Regions from separate parts of the Planococcus sp. S3-L1 genome, predicted to be linked through region 1. Evidence: predicted binding sites of a transcription regulator. Region 1 holds the regulator's gene; each other region holds the start of a gene.

Region 1 (6,946 bases):
TACGAAAATTCTGACGATCATACAAAAGGCCTCTATTGTTCTGTCAATAGAGAACATTTGTACTTATGCACAATTTGTGAATAAACTGTTTATAACTAGAGGATAAAAGGAGGTTATTCTATATATTGTGTGGTTTGAAGTGGAAAACTATGTGTACAATATTTATTTTACCTGTGGATAATGTGCATAAGTCTGTTGACAGTTGGTAAGACAAGCTGAAGAATGTGGAAAAATCTGTGGAAACAAATATTTGATGAAACCCTATTGACCTATATCTAGTAATATAAAAACCGGCTAATAGATAGCCGGTCAAAATCAAATATTTTCAATTTTTTCCTGAAGTTCGAGCCATTGGGTCATCGTTTCTTCATGGTTTGCTTTTAGTTCTTCTAATTGATTTTGAAGCGGCAATACTCGCTCGTGATCTTGGAAAATTTCAGGCTGGCAAAGTTGCTCTTCAATTTCAGTGATTTGCAAATCTAGTTGTTCCATCGATTTTTCAACTTCATCGGATTGCCGAACAAGCTGACGTTCCAGTTTTTTAGCTTCTTTATCGATTTGCGAAGTAGAGGCTGTAGTGATCGTTTTTGCTTCGGTAACTGAACCGGCTTCATCGAGTGCTTTTAGTTCAGCAATTTCTAATTTTTTCTCTACGTAATAATCATAGTCGCCCAAGTATTCAGACGTGCCATCTTGCGTAAGTTCAATCACTTTCGACGCGATGCGATTCATGAAATAGCGGTCATGCGATACAAAAAGCAAGGTGCCCGGATAATCCAATAAAGCATTCTCCAGCACTTCTTTACTGTCCAGGTCCAAGTGGTTAGTTGGTTCATCGAGAAGTAACACGTTGGCTTTTTGCATCATCAACTTGGCGAGTGCAACGCGGGCTTTTTCGCCACCCGACAATGTTGAAACGGGCTTTAGCACATCGTCACCGGTAAACAGGAAACGTCCAAGGATGCCGCGTATGTCCTTTTCGTTAATAAGCGGATAATCATCCCATAATTCGTTTAGTACGAGCTTGTTGCCTTTTAAATTGGCTTGCTCTTGGTCGTAATAACCAAACTGAATGCCGGCGCCATAATGGATATTACCATCGAGCTGGTTTAGTTCTTTCATAATGGTTTTCAACAAAGTCGATTTGCCAACACCGTTTGGCCCAACGAGAGCTAGACTTTCTTGTCGGTATAACTTTAATGAAATATCACGAGAAACGGGTTTGTCGCCATAGCCAATTTCTAGCGATTGAACGTTTAAAACGTCGTTGCCGCTTTGTTTACTAATGGTAAAGCCGAAACTAGCTGATTTTTCATTGCCGTTAGGAGCTTCCATCCAGTCGGTTTTTTGCAAAGTTTTTCTACGGCTTTGCGCCATTTTGGTTGTAGAAGCGCGTGCCAAATTGCGCTGGACGTAATCTTCTAGCTTAGCTTTTTCGCCTTGTTGTTTTTCAAATTGCTTTTGGTCCAGTTCGTATTGCTTTGCTTTTTCGTCTAAGTAACGGCTGTAGTTGCCGGTATACTTTTTAACACGGTGGCGGGAAACTTCGTAAACGAGCGTCACGACTTGGTCAAGGAAATAACGATCATGAGAAACAATTAATAACGCACCCGGATAGTTTTTCAAGTAATTTTCCAACCAGCTCAAGGTTTCGATATCCAAGTGGTTGGTCGGCTCATCGAGAATGAGCAGTTGTGGCTTACTGAGTAAATGCTTGGCTAACATCAATCGGGTTTTTTGGCCACCGGATAAAGAGGTTATTTTCTTGTCAAAGTCATCTTGATAAAATTTCATGCCGTGGAGAATCGCTCGTGTATCGGACTCGTATTGATAGCCACCCGCATCCTTGAAGTCATGTTGCAACAGGTCGTATTCTTTCATGACTTTATCGTTTTCTGTTGCGTTGTTGTAGACATCAGGATTGGCCATTTGTCCTTCAAGACGGCGAAGTGTGGCTTCTTGTTCACGGAAATGATGAAAAATCGTCATCATTTCATCCCAAACAGTGGCGTCGGATTCTAAATTGGTCTGTTGCTCTAAATAGCCAATCGTTAAATCCTTCGGCATGCTAATGTCGCCACTATCGTACGATATTTCACCCGCTATTATTTTCAATAAAGTCGATTTTCCTGCACCGTTGCGGCCTACTAATGCCACGCGGTCACGGTGTTGTACTTCTAATTTAACGCCTGAGAGAATCTCTTCTGCGCCAAATGATTTATGGACTTGGTTTACTTGTAAAACAATCATGTAGGTCACCTCTATTCTCTTTAAGTGTAGCTGATAGGGCAGTTGTTCGCAATTGCACAAGCCTTTACATATCAAGGGTCCTACTGTAAGATGAAAACGATTTGACAACACCTCAGGAGGATGCGAAAGGTATGTTACACGAGACATCTAAAATTCCGCAAGCCACAACCAAAAGGCTGCCGCTGTATTACCGTTTCCTTCAAAATTTTGCGAATGCCGGTCAAAAACGGATTTCCTCGCAAGAATTAAGCGAAGCGATGAAAATCGATTCTGCTACCATTCGACGCGATTTTTCCCATTTGGGTGCGCTTGGCAAAAAAGGCTATGGCTATGACGTTCAAGAGCTGTTGCTGTTTTTCCGTAAGACACTAGATCAAGACGAAGCTACTAATGTAGCCTTAATCGGTGTTGGAGGACTAGGCGGTGCATTTCTAAAATATAATTTCCATCGCAACCACAATACGAAAATCATTGTGGCGTTCGATTCGAACAGCCCGTTAGAAGGCGAAAAAATTAACGATATTGATACGTATCACCCGGACAAGATTGAAGAGAAAATCAAAGAGTACGGCGTGGAGCTAGTCATCTTGACGGTACCGTCAAGGTCGGCACAAGAAGTAACAGATCGCTTGGCAAAGACTGATATTAAAGGGATTTTGAACTTTACACCGGTACGAATTTCAGTGCCTGATCATATCCGTGTCCAAACCATCGATTTGTCAGTGGAATTGCAGACATTGATTTACCAAATCAAGCAACAATGACTTAAAAACTTCACATTTCTAGGCTCTTTCGAAATAGCCAAACCGGTTCGAATGATGTAAAATAGAGCCATAATACAGGAGGTGCAACGTATGCCAGGTCCAATGAGTATCATCATTATCGGTGTTGTTGCTTTACTTGTTTTCGGTCCGAAAAAGTTACCGGAACTTGGAAAAGCGTTTGGTTCGTCTTTGCGTGAGTTTAAAAATGCTACAAAAGGACTTGTAGACGATGACGACGATAAAGTAGAGTTGAAGAAGAAAGACGAGCAAAAGGAAATACGATAGGATGTTTGTCCGATGATTGAAAAAGACATGACGTTAATTGAACATATAGGAGAACTCAGAAAACGACTGACCATTCTAGTCGTTTTCTTTGTATTAGCGCTTATTATCAGTTTTTTTCTTGCCCAGCCGCTAATCCAGTATTTGCAGTATACAGAGGAAGCTAAAAATCTTACCTTGAATGCTTTCAAAATTACAGATCCATTGAAGATTTTTATGCAAGTGACGATGATCTTAGCCTTGATTATCACTTCGCCACTGATTATGTACCAGTTTTGGGCGTTTATCAGTCCTGGACTTCTCGATAAAGAGCGGAGAGCGACGTTAAGTTATATTCCATTTTCCGTGCTGCTGTTTCTAGGGGGAATCGCTTTTGCGTATCTCATCCTATTCCCTTATGTCATTGGATTTATGCTGAGTATTTCTGATAACATGGATATTCAAGAAACGATCGGTATCAATGAATATTTTCAATTCTTGTTTCAAATTACGTTGCCGTTTGGCTTAATATTCCAGTTGCCGGTAGTGATGTTGTTTTTAACAAGGCTCGGGATTATTACGCCGATGCTCATGACAAAATACCGAAAGTATTCTTATCTTGGGTTAGTCATTATTGCCGCGTTTATTACGCCACCAGACATCGTCTCGCATATGATTGTGACATTGCCGCTAATCATACTGTATGAATTTAGTGTGCTCATTGCCAAAGTGGGTTATCGTAAATTCTTAAAAGCTGAGCAGCAGCAAGCGATTAAAGAACAACAAGAAAGCCTTCCACCGAAGTAAATCGGGGAAGGCTTTTTTTACTGCAGATTTTCCATTTGTTTTTGGAATTCTAAAATTTTATCCATATTGAGCTGAATAAGCATTACATAGCCGTTTAGACAAATGTGAGCAATGATCGGTGTGATGATGCTTTTCGTTTTTTGGTATAGAAATGCCAAAATCAAGCCGGTCGTGAAATACAGCAACAGGTGCGTAAAGTCAAAATGGATCAACGCAAATACTAGTGCACTGACAGCCGTTGCGAAAAAGAAATTGGTAGTCTGATTGAGAGAACCAAATAACACGCGGCGGAAAACCAGTTCTTCCAGAACCGGGCCGAAAAGCACAATAGAGACGATGGCGAGCGGTACGGCATCGGCAATGTTCACTAAGGACGCCGTATTTTCAGAACCGGGATCAATGCCGAGAAGCTCCATTTCAATCAAAGCAGCAACGGATTGACCGATTAGTAACAACAAGAAGCCAAGAAAGCCCCAGACAATGGACAGTAAGACAGAAGACTTTTTGCCTTTCCATATATCAAAAAAGCGTTTGTCTCGGAAAACAAAGATAAGTGTGAGGATAAACCCGATACCCATCGTCAGGAAGATGAGCCAGCCCGACGTTGCAGCACTGGCAGCTTCACGGTCTAAGCCTTGGCCTTCAAAATAATTAAAGGTTGGCGCGATAAACAAGATTGGTGACAGCTGAGCCGCGATGAAAATTAGCAATACGTAAAGAGGTGTTTTTTTGCCTTTGTACGTAGGTCGCTTATTGCTGCTTTTTTGAATTCTGGGTTTAGTGGTAGCATCTTTTTCAAAAAACGTGTCTATAAATTTCTTGCGTTTAGTGGGCATAATATAATTCCTTTCACTTTTAAACTCCTTCTATTGTAGAGCTTTCAGCAGACAACCGCAAAGAAATCAAAATCATAGTAGTTCTTACTTGCAAAAGACTGAAGATTTTATTAAACTTGGTTATGGGTTAGCACTCAAAGGTTGAGAGTGCTAATCGAGAACATTTAGATAATTTGAGGAGGGTGTTTCATTTGTTAAGACCACTAGGAGATCGAGTAATTATTGAGCTCATCGAAGCGGAAGAAAAAACGTCAAGCGGTATTGTTTTACCAGGATCGGCACAAGAAAAACCGCAGGAGGGCCATGTGATCGCTGTAGGAAATGGACTTATCCGTGAAAACGGACAGCGCACAGAACTAGACGTGCAAGCTGGCGACCGCGTCATCTTCTCGAAATACGCAGGCTCTGAATTGAAATATGAAGGCAAAGAATATTTGATTTTACGTGAAAACGATATATTAGCAGTTTTAGGCTAAAATAACCCAACGACACAGGAGGAAGCTAAACATGGCAAAAGAGATTAAGTTCAGCGAAGACGCACGCAGTTTAATGCTGAGAGGCGTAGACAAATTAGCAGATACAGTAAAAGTAACGCTTGGACCAAAAGGACGTAACGTCGTTCTTGAGAAAAAATTCGGTTCGCCGTTAATCACCAATGACGGTGTGACAATCGCTAAAGAAATCGAACTTGAAAACGCTTTTGAAAACATGGGCGCGAAACTTGTTGCGGAAGTGGCTTCTAAAACAAACGACATCGCAGGTGACGGAACAACAACAGCAACGGTTCTTGCACAAGCGATGATTCGTGAAGGCTTGAAGAACGTAACAGCTGGTGCGAACCCAGTCGGCATTCGTCGCGGAATCGAGTTCGCTGTTGAAAGTGCAATTGGCGAATTGAAAGTGATTTCAAAACCAATCGAAGGCAAAGAATCGATCGCACAAGTGGCAGCGATTTCGTCTGGTGACGAAGAAGTTGGGAAACTGATTGCTGAAGCAATGGAGCGCGTGGGTAACGACGGCGTTATTACACTAGAAGAGTCACGCGGCTTTACAACGGAACTTGATGTGGTTGAAGGTATGCAATTTGACCGTGGCTACCAGTCGCCATACATGGTAACCGATTCAGATAAAATGGAAGCGGTATTAGACAATCCATTTATTTTAGTAACCGACAAGAAAATTGGCAACATCCAAGAAATCTTGCCAATCCTTGAGCAAGTCGTTCAGCAAAGCAAACCGTTACTGATCGTTGCTGAAGATGTTGAAGGCGAAGCACTAGCAACATTAGTTGTTAACAAATTACGCGGCACGTTTAACGCAGTAGCTGTTAAGGCTCCAGGCTTCGGTGACCGCCGTAAAGCAATGCTAGAAGACATTGCAGCATTAACGGGCGCAGAAGTGATTACAGAGGATCTAGGGCTGGAATTGAAAACAGCGAATATCGCACAGCTTGGCCGTGCATCAAAAGTGGTTGTGACAAAAGAAAACACAACGATCGTAGAAGGCGCGGGCAACCAAGAAAACATCGTTGCGCGTGTTAGTCAAATCCGCAGCCAATTAGAAGAGTCAACTTCTGAATTCGACAAAGAGAAACTACAAGAACGCCTAGCGAAATTAGCTGGCGGCGTGGCAGTCATCAAAGTCGGAGCGGCTACAGAAACCGAATTGAAAGAGCGTAAACTTCGCATTGAAGATGCCTTGAACTCAACTCGTGCAGCTGTAGAAGAAGGAATTGTTGCCGGCGGTGGTACAGCATTAGTCAACGTCTACAACAAAGTGGCTGAACTTCTTGAATCACAAGAAGGCGACGTAGCAACTGGGATCAACATCGTACTTCGTGCGCTAGAAGAGCCGGTTCGTCAAATCGCAACAAACGCAGGACTTGAAGGCTCAATCATCGTTCACCGTCTGAAAACAGAAGAAGTCGGCATCGGCTTTAACGCAGCAAACGGCGAATGGGTGAACATGGTAGACGCAGGTATCGTCGATCCAACAAAAGTGACGCGTTCAGCACTTCAAAACGCAGCA
Region 2 (6,946 bases), on a different contig from region 1:
ATTTGAAGAGGCACTTCATTTCTCGTAGTGATAGCGATTCTTCTAGCTGTTACGCTCAGCTTGCAGAAGTCTATACTTTTTTTCGTTATATAGCGGCACCACTTTAAGTTGTAGCTGGTCAAATTTCTTCGTATCAGCATGTAAAGGTGAATGGATATTGTTCAGTTGAAGTACATAGAAATAACAGCAGGAGGGACGTGTCGCATGTACACGAATGAACTTGAAAGAGATAAGAAAGTGATTATAGAGTGGCTGCGCCGTCTAGGTGTAGAATTCCATACATCGTTTCTAATCATCAATTCTGAAATAGAAAATCATCCCATCGTTTATGCAAATGACGCTTTCTACAAAATGATCGGCTATAGCGAAGCGGAAACGCTCGGGCGCAATGGACGCTTTCTTCACGGAGAAAAAACAGCAAAAGAAGCAAGTGATAAAGTACGTGCCTGCGTGGCTTCTGGTGAGAGTGGAGTAGTTGAAATCGTCAATTACCGAAAAAACGGCACACCTTTTTGGAACGAAATATCAGTGGAACCTTTGTCTTTTCCAGAGAAGAATTTCAATTTCACTTTGATGCTACAGCACGATATTACAGATCGTAAGCGTGCGGAAGCGCTGATTAAACTTCAAAAAGAAACGTACAGAGGCATTGAAAAAGGACATATGCTCAGTGTGCTGTTGCAGGACATCTGTCAGACAGCCGAATCGTTTTTTATTGATAGTGCAAAATGTACAGTTTTGTTGATCGATGATGATGAATTTTATAAAATCGGTGCAGCCAATTCTATGCCAAAAGGCTTTCAAGAAGCGATTAGTGGCTTAGCCGTTGAAGAAGATATTGGAACGTGCGGAGCTGCGTTTCATAGACAGAAATTAGTAGTTGTCGAAGACATGGGCTCAGATTATCTATGGCGGAATCATCAGCAATTGGTAAAAGAGTATGGGTTGGTAGCAAGCTGGTCCATTCCCATATTCAACGTTGAAGGAAAGACAATGGGTACGTTTGGGATTTACTTTTCTGTTCCATTGACTCCACACGAAGAAGATTTAGCCTTCATGGAAGAAATCGGATCCATTACTTCACTGGCGATCAAGTATTCTCAGCAGCAAGAAAAAATTCTGCGGCTTGCTTATGTCGATGAGCATACAGGATTGCCCAACCGAAATTATTTCAGAAATGAAGTCGCTGAACTGCTCAAAGAAAAACGAGAAGGCTTTATTGCCTTTATATCAACAGATGAATACGTCGCAGTAGTCGATCAATACGGTCACAGCACAGGAGATACCATTATGAGTGAAATCGGCAAACGGTTGATGCTGTCACAAAATTCTTCTGAGGGGTTGATTGCACGGTTTTCAGATTCAACGTTGGCCATGTTTAGCATGATGCCGTTCACTAAAATCCCGGAATATTTAGAGCATCTGTTGCAGGGGCTAGTCGAACCGATTACTGTTGGCGATATGGAATTATTTCTAACTTTGAAAATTGGTGTAGCAGTTGTGACTCCTCATCAAGAGAATTCGGAAGAATTGATTCGTTGTGCAGATAGTGCTTTGTCTCAGGCAAAACTTCGGACAGGCGAAGCGATTTGTTATTTTGAGAGTGAACATGATGAGTTTATGATGAAATACCTGCGTGTGGCTAATGAATTGACCGCAGCCCTTAGGCGCAATGAAGTGGGCGTGCACCTGCAGCCGAAAGTCGATTTGGCAACTGGTGAAATTATAAGCTTTGAAGCGCTCGCTCGCTGGACTTCACCGGACCTTGGCACGATTTCGCCGGATGTCTTTATTCCAGCAGCTGAAAAAAATGGCAAGATTCGTTTGTTGGAGCAGAACATCTTACAACAAGTGTTGGACTGGATGAAAAAAAGAGTAGAGCAGGGCTTGAAGATTCGACAAGTAGCTATCAACATATCAGCAGATCATTTTTTTCATCATTCATTTGTTCCGCATCTAATGGATATGACTGCCGAATATGGTATTGATCCACAGTGGATTCAATTGGAAATTACAGAACGAATTGGCTTTGTTGATATCGAGACAGCCAATAAAGTATTCAAACACTTGAAGCAGTGCGGCTTTACTACGTCGATTGATGATTTTGGAACAGGTTACTCATCACTCAGCTACTTGCAAAAACTGCCTGTCGAAGAATTAAAAATCGATCGTTCATTCATTTCGAATATGAATGAGCCAGGAACATTGGCGATTATTCGAACCATCATCCAGCTTGCAGAAAACCTGAACATGCGTGCAGTAGCAGAAGGTGTGGAAACGGAAAAAGATCGTCAAACATTGTTGGAGCTTGGCTGCAAAGTAGGGCAAGGTTATCTGTTCTATAAACCGATGCCGCTGAACGAAGCGTTTTACTTGTAACAGAAAAACTTGTTAGGAACTGAACATTAATTGCGTTGGCTCAAAAATGAATGGCGCTGATGGTTGTCCAAAATTTGATGCCAAGAAAAGCTGGGGAAGTTATCCTGGCTTTTTTTTGTGAAATAAACCATAGGTGAAAATAACTGAATAATGCTAAAGCAATATCTGACAACTTGGGCTACTGGTTTTCTGTTATACTATTTAAGATAATATTTGAAAAGGAGAGATAGCCATGGGAAAAGTATACGTTTTCGATCATCCGCTGATCCAACATAAAGTAACGTACATCCGTGATAAATCTACAGGCACAAAAGAGTTTCGTGAATTGGTGGATGAAATTGCTACATTGATGGCATTTGAAATCACACGCGACTTGCCATTAGAGGAAATCGACGTGGAGACACCAGTTCAAATGGCGAAATCTAAAGTTTTAGCAGGAAAAAAATTAGGCGTTGTGCCGATTTTGCGTGCAGGAATTGGAATGGTAGATGGAATTTTGAAATTGATTCCAGCTGCTAAAGTTGGACATATTGGGTTATACCGTGACCCGGTTACGTTGCAGCCGGTTGAGTACTATTTGAAATTACCTTCTGATGTACAAGAACGAGATTTCATCGTAGTTGATCCAATGCTTGCTACAGGCGGATCAGCAATCGAAGCAGTCAACTCTATGAAAAAACGTGGAGCCACAAAAATCCGTTTCATGTGCATCATCGCAGCTCCTGAAGGTGTAGAAGCTTTGCAAAAAGCTCATCCGGATGTGGATATCTACATCGCAGCGCTTGATGAGAAATTGAACGAAAAAGGATACATCGTACCAGGTCTTGGAGATGCTGGCGACCGATTATTCGGAACAAAATAAGAGAGCGAGGTATATCAGCTTGACGAAAAAATGGAAAGTAATGACGATATTTGGTACGCGGCCTGAAGCCATTAAAATGGCACCGCTTGTGTTAGAACTGCAAAAACATCCGGACACCATTGAGCCATTAGTAACGGTGACGGCGCAGCACAGAGAAATGCTGGACCAGGTTCTGGAGACATTCGGTATCACGCCTGATTTCGACTTGAACATTATGAAAGATCGTCAAACATTGACTGATGTGACAATGCGCGCGATGCAAGGGCTTGACGAAGTTATGAAAAAAGCAAAACCAGATATCGTGCTGGTTCATGGCGATACGACAACAACTTTCGCCGCTAGTCTTGCCGCATTTTATAACCAAGTTGCCATTGGACATGTAGAAGCGGGTTTGCGTACGCACAATAAATACTCGCCATATCCTGAAGAAATGAACCGTCAATTGACGGGAGTCATGGCAGACATTCATTTTTCACCAACTGAAAAATCTGCTCAAAATCTGCTTGCTGAAAACAAAAAAGAAGAAACCATTTATATTACAGGAAATACAGCGATTGATGCACTTCAAACAACGGTGCGTGAAACGTATTCGCATCCAATTTTGGAGAAAATCGGTACGGATCGTATGATTCTTTTGACGGCACATCGTCGTGAAAATTTAGGCCAACCGATGCGCAATATGTTCCGCGCCATCAAACGTTTGATCGAAGAGCATGACGATATTCAAGTAGTTTACCCGGTGCATATGAATCCGGCAGTACGTGAAGTAGCAGATGAGGTATTGGGTCGCGATCCGCGTATCCATTTGATCGAGCCGTTAGAAGTTTTGGATTTCCACAACTTTGCAGCACGTTCGTTCTTTATCCTGACTGACTCTGGTGGCATTCAAGAAGAGGCACCCTCATTAGGTAAGCCGGTATTGGTCCTTCGTGATACGACTGAACGCCCTGAAGGTATTAGTGCGGGAACGCTTAAGCTTGCGGGAACGGACGAAGAAACAATTTACGGAATGGCCAAAGAATTGCTGACGGATGAAGCGGCTTATAAAGCAATGTCGCAAGCATCTAATCCATACGGAGACGGTAAAGCATCTGCTCGGATTGTAGAAGCATTGCACACTTATTTCTCGAAGTTGTAAAAGAGTGAATCGCCGATTCCACTTTTCGTGTTGTCTAGTTGCAAGTGCCCAGCTCTTCGGGATGTAAGCCACTCTAGCTGTGCGGCAAAGAACGCCGCTTCGCCAGATTGTCTTACACCTGTCAGAGCTAAACAGGCACTTTCACTTTTCGTGTTGTCCAGTTGCATCGGCTAGCTCCTCGGGGTCTTAAGTCAGCCTGGCTGTGTGGCTGAAAAAACGCCACTTCGCCATTCTGCCTTAAGCCTGTCGGAGCTAAAATAGCCGATTCCACTTTTCGTGTTGTCTAGTTGCAAGTGCCCAGCTCTTCGGGATGTAAGCCACTCTAGCTGTGCGGCAAAGAACGCCGCTTCGCTAGATTGTCTTACACCTGTCAGAGCTAAACAGGCACTTTCACTTTTCTTGTTGTCTAGTTGCATCGGCTAGCTCCTCGGGGTCTTAAGTCAGCCTGGCTGTGTGGCTGAAAAACGCCACTTCGCCATTCTGCCTTAAGCCTGTCGGAGCTAAAATAGCCGATTCTACTTTTCTTGTTAAAGTTTGTCGACAATATGTCAGAGGGAAATCGCTTGTGAAGTTTTTCACTTCTACTAATTGACATGATTTTACCCCTAATGTATGCTTACAAAGGGTATGCATGAGAAGGTTTTCTTACATAGAATATGTAATTTGGAAGCCTGATGCGACTACTCTTTTTGAGGGTGTAATGTCAAATCAACGAAGTTCGAGGGGGTTGTCATGCGCCCAACAAAAAGGCCCTTGCAAGCGATGGCAATTTACAGCGCCATCCTCTCACAACTTGTCGGGTCCGTACTCATCGGGGTGTTTACAGGTATGTGGCTCGATGAAAGGATCGGAACCGCCCCGTTTTTCATGATCATCTGCCTATTCATAGGCATTACTGCCGGTGTTTGGGCAATGCTTCAGACTGTCCGCAAATTCGAATCAGGAGACAAGTGAAAATGGATGGACTTAGGGAGATATATACAAGGCTGAAAAAGATGATCCTTTTCATCTTAGCGTTCTACGTTATTGGTTGGGGGTTTACCTCTTATCAAGAAGTGTTCGCAGGTCTCATCATCGGAACTTTGTTCGGCATTTACAACATGTGGATTCTCGTTCGTCGGATGGAGAAATTCGACCGAGCGGTGGCTGAAGGCTCGAAAGTTCGTTCGCTTGGAACGGCATTACGGTTTGCATCAGGTGTTGCAGCTGTGGCGATTGCCATTTTATTCGCAGAGCACATTCACTTGGTCAGTACAGTAATTGGGTTGATGGTCCCTTATGCTCTGTTATTAACAGAGCGGATTGTTTATCACGTGAAACACCATTAAGAATGTGGAAAGAGAGGTGAAACTATCGTGGAACATGGCGCTCCTATGCTCAAGGTGTTCGGGATCTGGTTCAACCTATCGAACGTTATGATGCTACTTGTAGCCGCTCTTATCGTCTTCCTAATTGCTTTTGTCGCTACACGGAATTTGCAACTTAAACCGACGGGTATGCAAAACTTCATGGAATGGATCATGGATTTCGTGAAAGGGATAATCAAAAGCAATATGGATTGGAAAGATGGTGGCCGATTCCATGTTCTTGGAATCACCCTGATTATGTTCATTTTTGTGTCGAACATGTTGGGACTTCCATTTGCAATAGTTGTCAACGGAGATCTGTGGTGGAAATCACCAACAGCTGATCCGACGGTAGCAATGACACTAGCCGCAACGGTACTAGTTTTGAGCCATTTTTATGGGATCAAGCTAAAAGGACTAAAAGGATATGGCGGAAGCTATCTTAAGCCCATGCCATTCCTATTTCCTTTAAAGATTATTGAGGAATTCGCAAATACGCTGACACTCGGTCTGCGTCTTTACGGTAACATCTATGCGGGGGAAATCTTGTTAACTTTGTTAGCAGGCCTCGCATCAGCAAGTGCTTTCGGATTTGCAACAGCTATTTTACCAATGATGGCGTGGCAAGGGTTCTCGATCTTTATCGGGGCAATCCAATCATTTATTTTCGTTATGTTGACGATGGTCTATTTATCGCATAAAGTTGCCGACGACCATTGAGTATAAACTGCTCATCGAGCAAACAAAAAAACAACTATCCTGAGGAGGACACATTACAATGACAGGTTCATTAGGTTTATTAGCAGCAGCAATCGCAGTAGGTTTAGCAGCACTAGGCGCGGGTATCGGTAACGGTCTTATCGTTTCAAAAACAGTTGAAGGTATCGCTCGCCAGCCAGAAGCTCGTGGCGTATTACAAACAACTATGTTCATCGGTGTTGCATTGGTTGAGGCATTGCCAATCATCGCTGTAGTTATCGCGTTCATCGTTATGAACCAATAGTATTTTTATACAAAAAGTTAAATGGTGGGGATGCTTCGACATGGTTTTCGCCATTTAAACTTGTATGAACTAGTATTTTTCAGAAACACAACTTACGAAAATAAAAGATCTTACTATAGAAGAAATTGCATTTTAGGCTCTTGAAGGGAGTGAAACAATCGTGTTTTTTGATCACCTCGTACTCGGTGCAACCGGGGAGTTTTTGAATATTGGAGACA
Region 3 (6,946 bases), on a different contig from region 1:
AACTTCCTGTCTCTTTCTTTCCAATATATCGAAAGCTGTCACACAACACAATTGCGACTACTCATAAAATTAAAAAGACAGTCAAGAAATCACGTAAACTGATTTCTTGACTGCCTCCTGTTCAATCTTCTATAGAAGAGATTTCAACTAACATTGCAGTAAATGCGATAAACACAACCATTAACGATAAAACCATTGTGAACATTATTCTTCAACTCCTACCACGTTTTGAATCCTTCTGAGCCTGGCGGTGCATGTTGAATCATATGTGTTAATGGAATTGCATAGGCAAGTACAATGAGTGCCAAAGCAAGCCCAATCCAAATCCACCAATTTTCTAACCATTTTGGTGTATTGCTCATATCACTTTCAGCCATCGGAAACTCAACCCTATCTTTCGCTTCAACAGCTTTTGGCGAAAGGAACATCGTCATGACAACGATGTAAATCAAGATCATTGCCGACACAAATAAAATGCTGCCGCCAATTGCCATTGTGACATGATTGGTTAAAATACCATCGAACCATTCTGCTGAAGAGGGATGATTGTTATAACTAGAGTAAGCGGTTCTTCTTGGTGCTCCGAGAAGACCTAATAGATGCTGCGCTGTCGACATTAATAGCATCCCGATAGACCACGTGATAATTTGCACCAGTCCTAAAACTTTCATAGATTTAGTAAATTTACGACCCGTTAAATAGGGAATCAGCCAAAATGTTACGCCCATAAATGTCATCGCTACCGGAGTTCCTACAGTAATGTGGAAATGTCCAACAATCCATAATGTATTATGAACCACTTCGTTTAACTGGAAACTTGCATTGATAATTCCGCCAGCTCCACCGGGAATAAAGAACAGCATGGCGATAAAAATAGACGTAAAGCGAATATCTTTCCAAGGCAATTTCGTAAACCAACCGAAAAGACCTTTGCCGCCGTTTTTACGACCTGCAATTTCAAACGTTGCAAACATCGAAAATGCCGTCATCAAGGACGGAACGATGACCATAAATGTTAAAACAACCTGAAGGAATTTCCAAAAATTTGAGATACCGGGTTCTGTCAACTGATGATGAAAACCAACTGGAATTGAAAATAAGATAAACAGAACGAAAGACAACCGTGCTAGAGAATCACTGAATACTTTTACACCTAGTAGTTTTGGTACAATTACGTACCAAGCCATATAGGCTGGTAGCAACCAAAAATAGACAAGTGGATGACCAAAATACCAAAATAAAGAGCGGCTAAGTTCGACGTCAATTGTATCGGTCCACCCGAACGCCCACGGAATGTATTGGAAAAGCACAGTCGCTACAACACCTAGACATGCGATGATCCACATAATTATGGTGGTAATGGTCATAAAGGCAAACAAAGGACTCAATTGACCTTTGTTATTTTTACGCCATACGCGGTAATGACCGACCAATGCGAAACTGCTAATCCACGTTCCAATAATGACCAACGCAAGTCCGACATAGAAAAAGCCGCTTGCTTTTAAAGGTGCATAAAATGTATACATGACGGAGGCTTGTCCAGAAATGATCATGACCGTTGCCATAACAGTCCCAAGCAACGTCACCCAAAAACCAATCCAAGAAAACAAGCGAACTTTAGGTCCAAAGCTGCCTAAGCTTTTACTCATACCTGTAATAAAAAATCCAAAAATAAAAAATGTCGTATAAATAAGTGCCAGTAAAACACCATGTGCCGTTAAAATCTGATAATAATCTAACCACGCTGGTAATTGAAGTGCATCATTTCGGATAAATACTTGAAGAAGTCCACATAAAGTTCCGATTAAAAAGGCAGCATACGCGACACCAATATTCCATAAAGCAATTTTGCGATCTTGCAAAGCAATCATTCTTCATACACCTCTATTTCTGTATACATCATATGGTGACCAGTCCCACAGTATTCATTGCAAAGAATCAAATACGTACCGGGCTTTTCAAACGTGTAAGATTTTGTCGTAATGCGACCTGGAACGACCATCATATTGACTTTCGTGTTATCAATTGTAAAACTGTGAACTACATCGGTGCTGGTCACTTTAAAAATAACTTCCTTGCCCACTGGAACTTTCAATTCCGGTGCGGTGTATCCAAAGGCCATCGCCACAATTGTTGCTTGATAGGTGTCGTCATCTAATTGAGTAACGCCCGGATTGTCAAACGGTGCCGTTTCATTTACCTTTTTGGGATCAATGGTTTCCATTCCTCCAGCAGGTGTGTGATTCTGAGAAAATGCACTCACTCCTACTACGCTTAAAAATACAACTAGAGATGCGATCCCTAACGCGAGCCAAATTTTTTCATACTTATGCAAATGCATATTAACCTACTCCTTTCGTCATTTCTTAACGAGCTACATACAACAAATAAACAGCGACCCACATCACCACAATGATTACTCCCACGATAAGAACACTTGCGAAAGTTCCTTTAAGGTTCGTCTCCGGCTCTTGCTTTTCTTGACGCATTTTCCCTCACCTCTTATTCCTATCATCATTACTTTTAGACTATGCTATCTTGAGGTTTCACACTGTGATATTTCTCACACTGCACATCTTTTTTTAACAAATTCACAAATTCACAACAAAAAAAGCCTGCCACATGGGCAGGCGTTTCACTAATCGATTTTGCATAGGTAAATGGGACAGTTTTCACAATTTGTTTCTGTTTTTAAATATTCCATATCATGAAGAAGAATTTTTCCTTCAGACAAGCTCAGTGTTCCATTTTTTTTCAAATTTCCGAGTAGACGATTAACTACTTCTCTCGTCATCCCACAAAAATTAGCCAGCTCTTGATTTGTCAGCACCATATCAATCAAAATACCTTTTTCTGTTTCAACTCCGTAGCTATTGGATAGCCTGATTAACGTTGAATACAAAGCTCCTTTTTTACCATGAAGCAATAAATCACGAAACTTTGTTTGGGTTTTTTGCTGATCGATGCCCATCCATTTCATAAAATTCATCGCAAGCTGACTATTCAGTAGCAATGCCTCTTCTAAATCTTTCATCCCTATATGAAAGCATACGGTCTCTTCAACTGCACGAGCATCTAACATATATGTGGGTGCTTCCGAAAAAATAGTGACTTCACCGACGAGCTGATCTGGACCGCAAATTTTTAGCGTAAGTTCACGACCGTTCGGCGTCACTTTTTCAATGCTAATTTTACCAGAGCGAATAATAAAAATTCCTTCGACCCTATCTCCTTCACGAAACAAGTAATGAGCCTTTTTAAATTCTTTAACTTGATGGCGGATAGACAGCAATTCTTCTATTCCTGTCAACGACTTCGTGCTTTCACTGCTTTTTTTCATCTCGCACCAGCCTCTCCTGCTGTTTTCCGAACTGTTCAGTTTGACTCATCTTATCATAAATCTCTTGTTATTTATTCGGAACTTCACCATTTGGACATCTATCATGGAAAGATTATGACAAATAAGAAGGAACTCCTTTAACTTATAGCGAATCACTAGCTATAGAGACGAGGAGGAATCGCAAAATGACGTTAAAATATTCGAATATTTTAGTAGCAGTAGATGGCTCTGAGGAATCAGAACTTGCTTTTAGAAAAGGTGCAGCCGCAGCTACGCGCAATAACGCCACTTTGCACTTGGTTCATATCATCGATAATCGATCGTTCGGTTCTATCGAAGCTTACGATCGCACCATTGCAGATCGGACGAAAAAAACTTCTGAAGAATTATTAGGTAAGTACAAAGAAGAAGCATTAGCTGCTGGTGTTGAAAATGTAAATGTCATCATTGAATATGGTGTACCTAAAATCGTTATTCCAAAAGAATTAGCACCCAAACTAAATGCTGACGTTATTATTTGTGGAGCAACTGGCTTAAATGCCGCTGAGCGATTCATAATGGGCAGCGTCTCTGAAAGAATCGTTCGCACAGCTAAATGTGATGTGTTAATCGTTCGAAGAGAACAAACCGACTTATTAGCAACCGACTAACAACAGCCTTCTCCCATAAATTTGGGAGAAGGTTTTTTTGACTAGTCACTCTCTACCACAACTCCCCCTCATAATCATCCTCCATATTAATCATTCAATTAATTAGAAAAAATATAATTTTCAAAAAACGTAAGCTATATGAACGTTTTTTCATTATTAAATGACAATTTACTATTATTTCGTGATGTTTTGTCATGTTCGAATTCAAATTGATAAGAAACTGTAATAATAAATAGGTTTATGCGGTGTTACAATAAGTCTGCTGGATTTTTCCTGAACGAAACAACTGGGCAGGAAAATTCTCATTAAGTAAAATTTTTTAAAACAACTCATAGATAGTCACGGACAACGAAAGGGGAGCAAAAGCTTGAATACATTATCTAAATTTCTAACGATCGCTTTATCGGCTGTGTTGGCTTTAACGATGTTTTTGCCTGCTGCAAGCGCAGATAAATTAAGCGATTTAGAGAAACAACAGCAAGAGGTTAAGCAAAAGCAAAGCGAGTTAAACTCCGGTATCCAACAAAAAACAAACGAAATTTCTCAAAACCAAACCACGCTCGAGAAAATCATCGCAAAAATCCGCGAGTTGGATAATCAACTCATCGAAACACAAGACAAAATCGACGTTGCTCAAGCAGAAATCGACCAAACAAAAGTTGAAATCGACGAATTGCAAAAATCGATTAAAGAACTTGAACGAAAAATTGCAGAACGCGAAGAACTTTTAAAAGAACGTGCACGTGCCATTCAATTAAGTGGTGGATCAGTAGACTACATAGATGTGCTTCTTGGCGCAAATAGTTTTGTTGATTTCATTGACCGCTTTTCAGCAGTCAACATCTTAATCGAAGCAGATCGTGAAATCATGCGTGAACAAGCAGCAGACAAAAAACTTCTTGCTGAACAAAAAGCGGAAGTAGAAACAAAGTTAGCCGAGCAGGAAGCTCAAAAAGCGGAATTAGTCAATTTGAAAAATTCACTAGCCTCTCAGAAAAAAGCTCAAGCAAAACTTGAAAAAGACTTAAAAGCAGAACAAGCACGTTTAGCTAAAGAAAAATCAACGCTTGAAACAAAACATAGTGAAACACTAGATATCAGTGCAGCTCTTGAAAAGAAAATTGGTGCAGAACAAGCACGCCTGGCAGAAGTCGCACGTAAAGCAGAAGTCGCACGTTTAGCTAAAGAAGCTGCTGCACGTAAAGCGGAAGCTCAGCGTCAAGCATCAGCATCAGCATCGGCATCAGCATCAGCATCAGCTACAGCACCTGTACAAGCGGTAGCTCCACCTGCTTCTAGCGCAGGCAGTTCCACATTTATCTTACCTGCATCTGGACGCTTTACTTCTGGCTTTGGCGGAAGAGACATCGGCGTAGGCGCAGAATCCCATCTCGGAATGGATATTGCGAACGTAACTGGAACACCTATCTCTGCTGCAGCTAGCGGAATCGTTTCTTATGCTGGCAACATGAGCGGATACGGCAACGTTGTGATCGTTACCCATTCTATTAATGGTCAAACACACGCTACGGTATACGCTCATATGAATTCCATCAACGTATCAGTAGGTCAATCTGTTTCACAAGGTCAACAAGTAGGCGGCATGGGTAGCACTGGTCGCTCGACTGGTACACACCTTCACTTTGAAATTCACGTAGGACCTTGGAATGGCGCACGTTCAAACGCTGTTAACCCTTCTCCTTACGTACGATAATCGTCAAAACCTCGACTTCTCAAATGGGAAGTCGGGGTTTTTCTTTTTCTTCAAGTTGTTATAGTTAAATGAGTCATTACTTAGTCGTAATATACGTGTAGATTACGAAGAACACCAGCAGTTCACTCAATAAAATAATTTCTTCAACAGGAATCAATAAATTAAAGATTAAAAACAACGCTAAAATAGAAATAAAGAATAGTAAATGCCATACTTTCAATCGATGTTCCGGCATACGGTATTTATGGAAAACCACTGTTGTCGATAAGAAATAAACAAAGGCTGTTCCATAAGTCAGCATTAATAAGAAGCTTGGATCTACTTGATACAAATAACTCATCCGAATGACAGCAGCGAACAAGCTCATGGACATTAAAATAAATAAATGACCATATATAATGATTTGACCAGACGTACGAATTTCTTTATCGATTTTCTTTTCAAGGTTGTCGAAATATTGCCACCACATGGCAATGATCAATAAAAATGCTAGCAAAATAATTGATACTTCACTCCATAAAAACCCTTCTGTTTCAAATATGGCGACAAGACTAACAATCGACTCTCCAAATAAAATAATTGTTAATAAGCCAAATCGCTCTAATAAATGTGGCGTATTAACCGGAACTTTTTTCAAGTGTTTTCGGCTTAAGATAGGGACTAAAATGTCTACAAAAATACCTAAATACAAGAAGAAATACCGAATCCAAGAATCGAAAAATAAAGATAACAGCGAGATGGTTATACCGATTAAAAAGCCATATCCTAGTCTTTTAGCCACTTGGTACTCTTCACCATGCACTTCACGCATCGTGTACAAGTATTGGATAGATGTTACTAAACGAACACCTATATAGCCGATTAAAAATGGCATGTAATAGCTATCAAAATCAGGTGATAAACTTGCAGTCAGTACGACCATGAAAAACATTTGTAAAATCATAAATAAGCGATGGGATAATCTATCTTCTCCGAAGCGATTGGTATACAGTGTGTGACCTACCCATGACCACCAAATCGGGATAAATATAAGGACAAACTTTAAAAGAAATTCTATAGGAATTACTCCGTCTTCTAGATGGAGCAATACATGTGTTGCTTTTGCTATAGCGGCAACAAAAATTAAATCAAAAAATAATTCTAACCACAATACGGGTTTGTGAGTCATTCGTTTTCACTCCTTACGTGCGTGAATTTATAATAAAATCCTTTAGTTCTCTTAAAATTATATAGTTTTTACAA

Evidence for each region. Region 1 encodes Rex, which represses fermentation and respiration genes when NADH is low (regulators of the CRP and FNR family bind a similar motif). Its sites were predicted from a motif close to TTGTGAAATATTTCACAA; they were not measured.
Region 2: a site for Rex is predicted at 4,943-4,960, ahead of QMF37_RS01785 (AtpZ/AtpI family protein). Genes of this name have one in related genera too.
Region 3: a site for Rex is predicted at 2,580-2,597, ahead of QMF37_RS09970 (cytochrome c oxidase subunit II). Genes of this name have one in related genera too.

Annotation. Positions count from the first base shown of each region.
Region 1 is NZ_JASISN010000007.1:126,963-133,908, reverse strand. It holds gene QMF37_RS09295 (ABC-F family ATP-binding cassette domain-containing protein) at 316-2,250, opposite strand; gene QMF37_RS09290 (redox-sensing transcriptional repressor Rex) at 2,382-3,014, shown strand; gene QMF37_RS09285 (twin-arginine translocase TatA/TatE family subunit) at 3,105-3,299, shown strand; gene tatC (twin-arginine translocase subunit TatC) at 3,312-4,082, shown strand; gene QMF37_RS09275 (CPBP family intramembrane glutamic endopeptidase) at 4,100-4,918, opposite strand; gene groES (co-chaperone GroES) at 5,110-5,394, shown strand; gene groL (chaperonin GroEL) at 5,426-6,946, shown strand, end outside.
Region 2 is NZ_JASISN010000001.1:356,925-363,870, forward strand. It holds gene QMF37_RS01760 (EAL domain-containing protein) at 205-2,379, shown strand; gene upp (uracil phosphoribosyltransferase) at 2,612-3,241, shown strand; gene wecB (non-hydrolyzing UDP-N-acetylglucosamine 2-epimerase) at 3,261-4,379, shown strand; gene QMF37_RS01775 (hypothetical protein) at 4,361-4,546, opposite strand; gene QMF37_RS01780 (hypothetical protein) at 4,571-4,795, opposite strand; gene QMF37_RS01785 (AtpZ/AtpI family protein) at 5,112-5,333, shown strand; gene QMF37_RS01790 (ATP synthase subunit I) at 5,336-5,707, shown strand; gene atpB (F0F1 ATP synthase subunit A) at 5,735-6,445, shown strand; gene atpE (F0F1 ATP synthase subunit C) at 6,504-6,728, shown strand; gene atpF (F0F1 ATP synthase subunit B) at 6,889-6,946, shown strand, end outside.
Region 3 is NZ_JASISN010000008.1:117,231-124,176, forward strand. It holds gene QMF37_RS09965 (b(o/a)3-type cytochrome-c oxidase subunit 1) at 219-1,871, opposite strand; gene QMF37_RS09970 (cytochrome c oxidase subunit II) at 1,868-2,341, opposite strand; gene QMF37_RS09980 (Crp/Fnr family transcriptional regulator) at 2,639-3,340, opposite strand; gene QMF37_RS09985 (universal stress protein) at 3,526-3,990, shown strand; gene QMF37_RS09990 (murein hydrolase activator EnvC family protein) at 4,358-5,704, shown strand; gene QMF37_RS09995 (low temperature requirement protein A) at 5,781-6,872, opposite strand.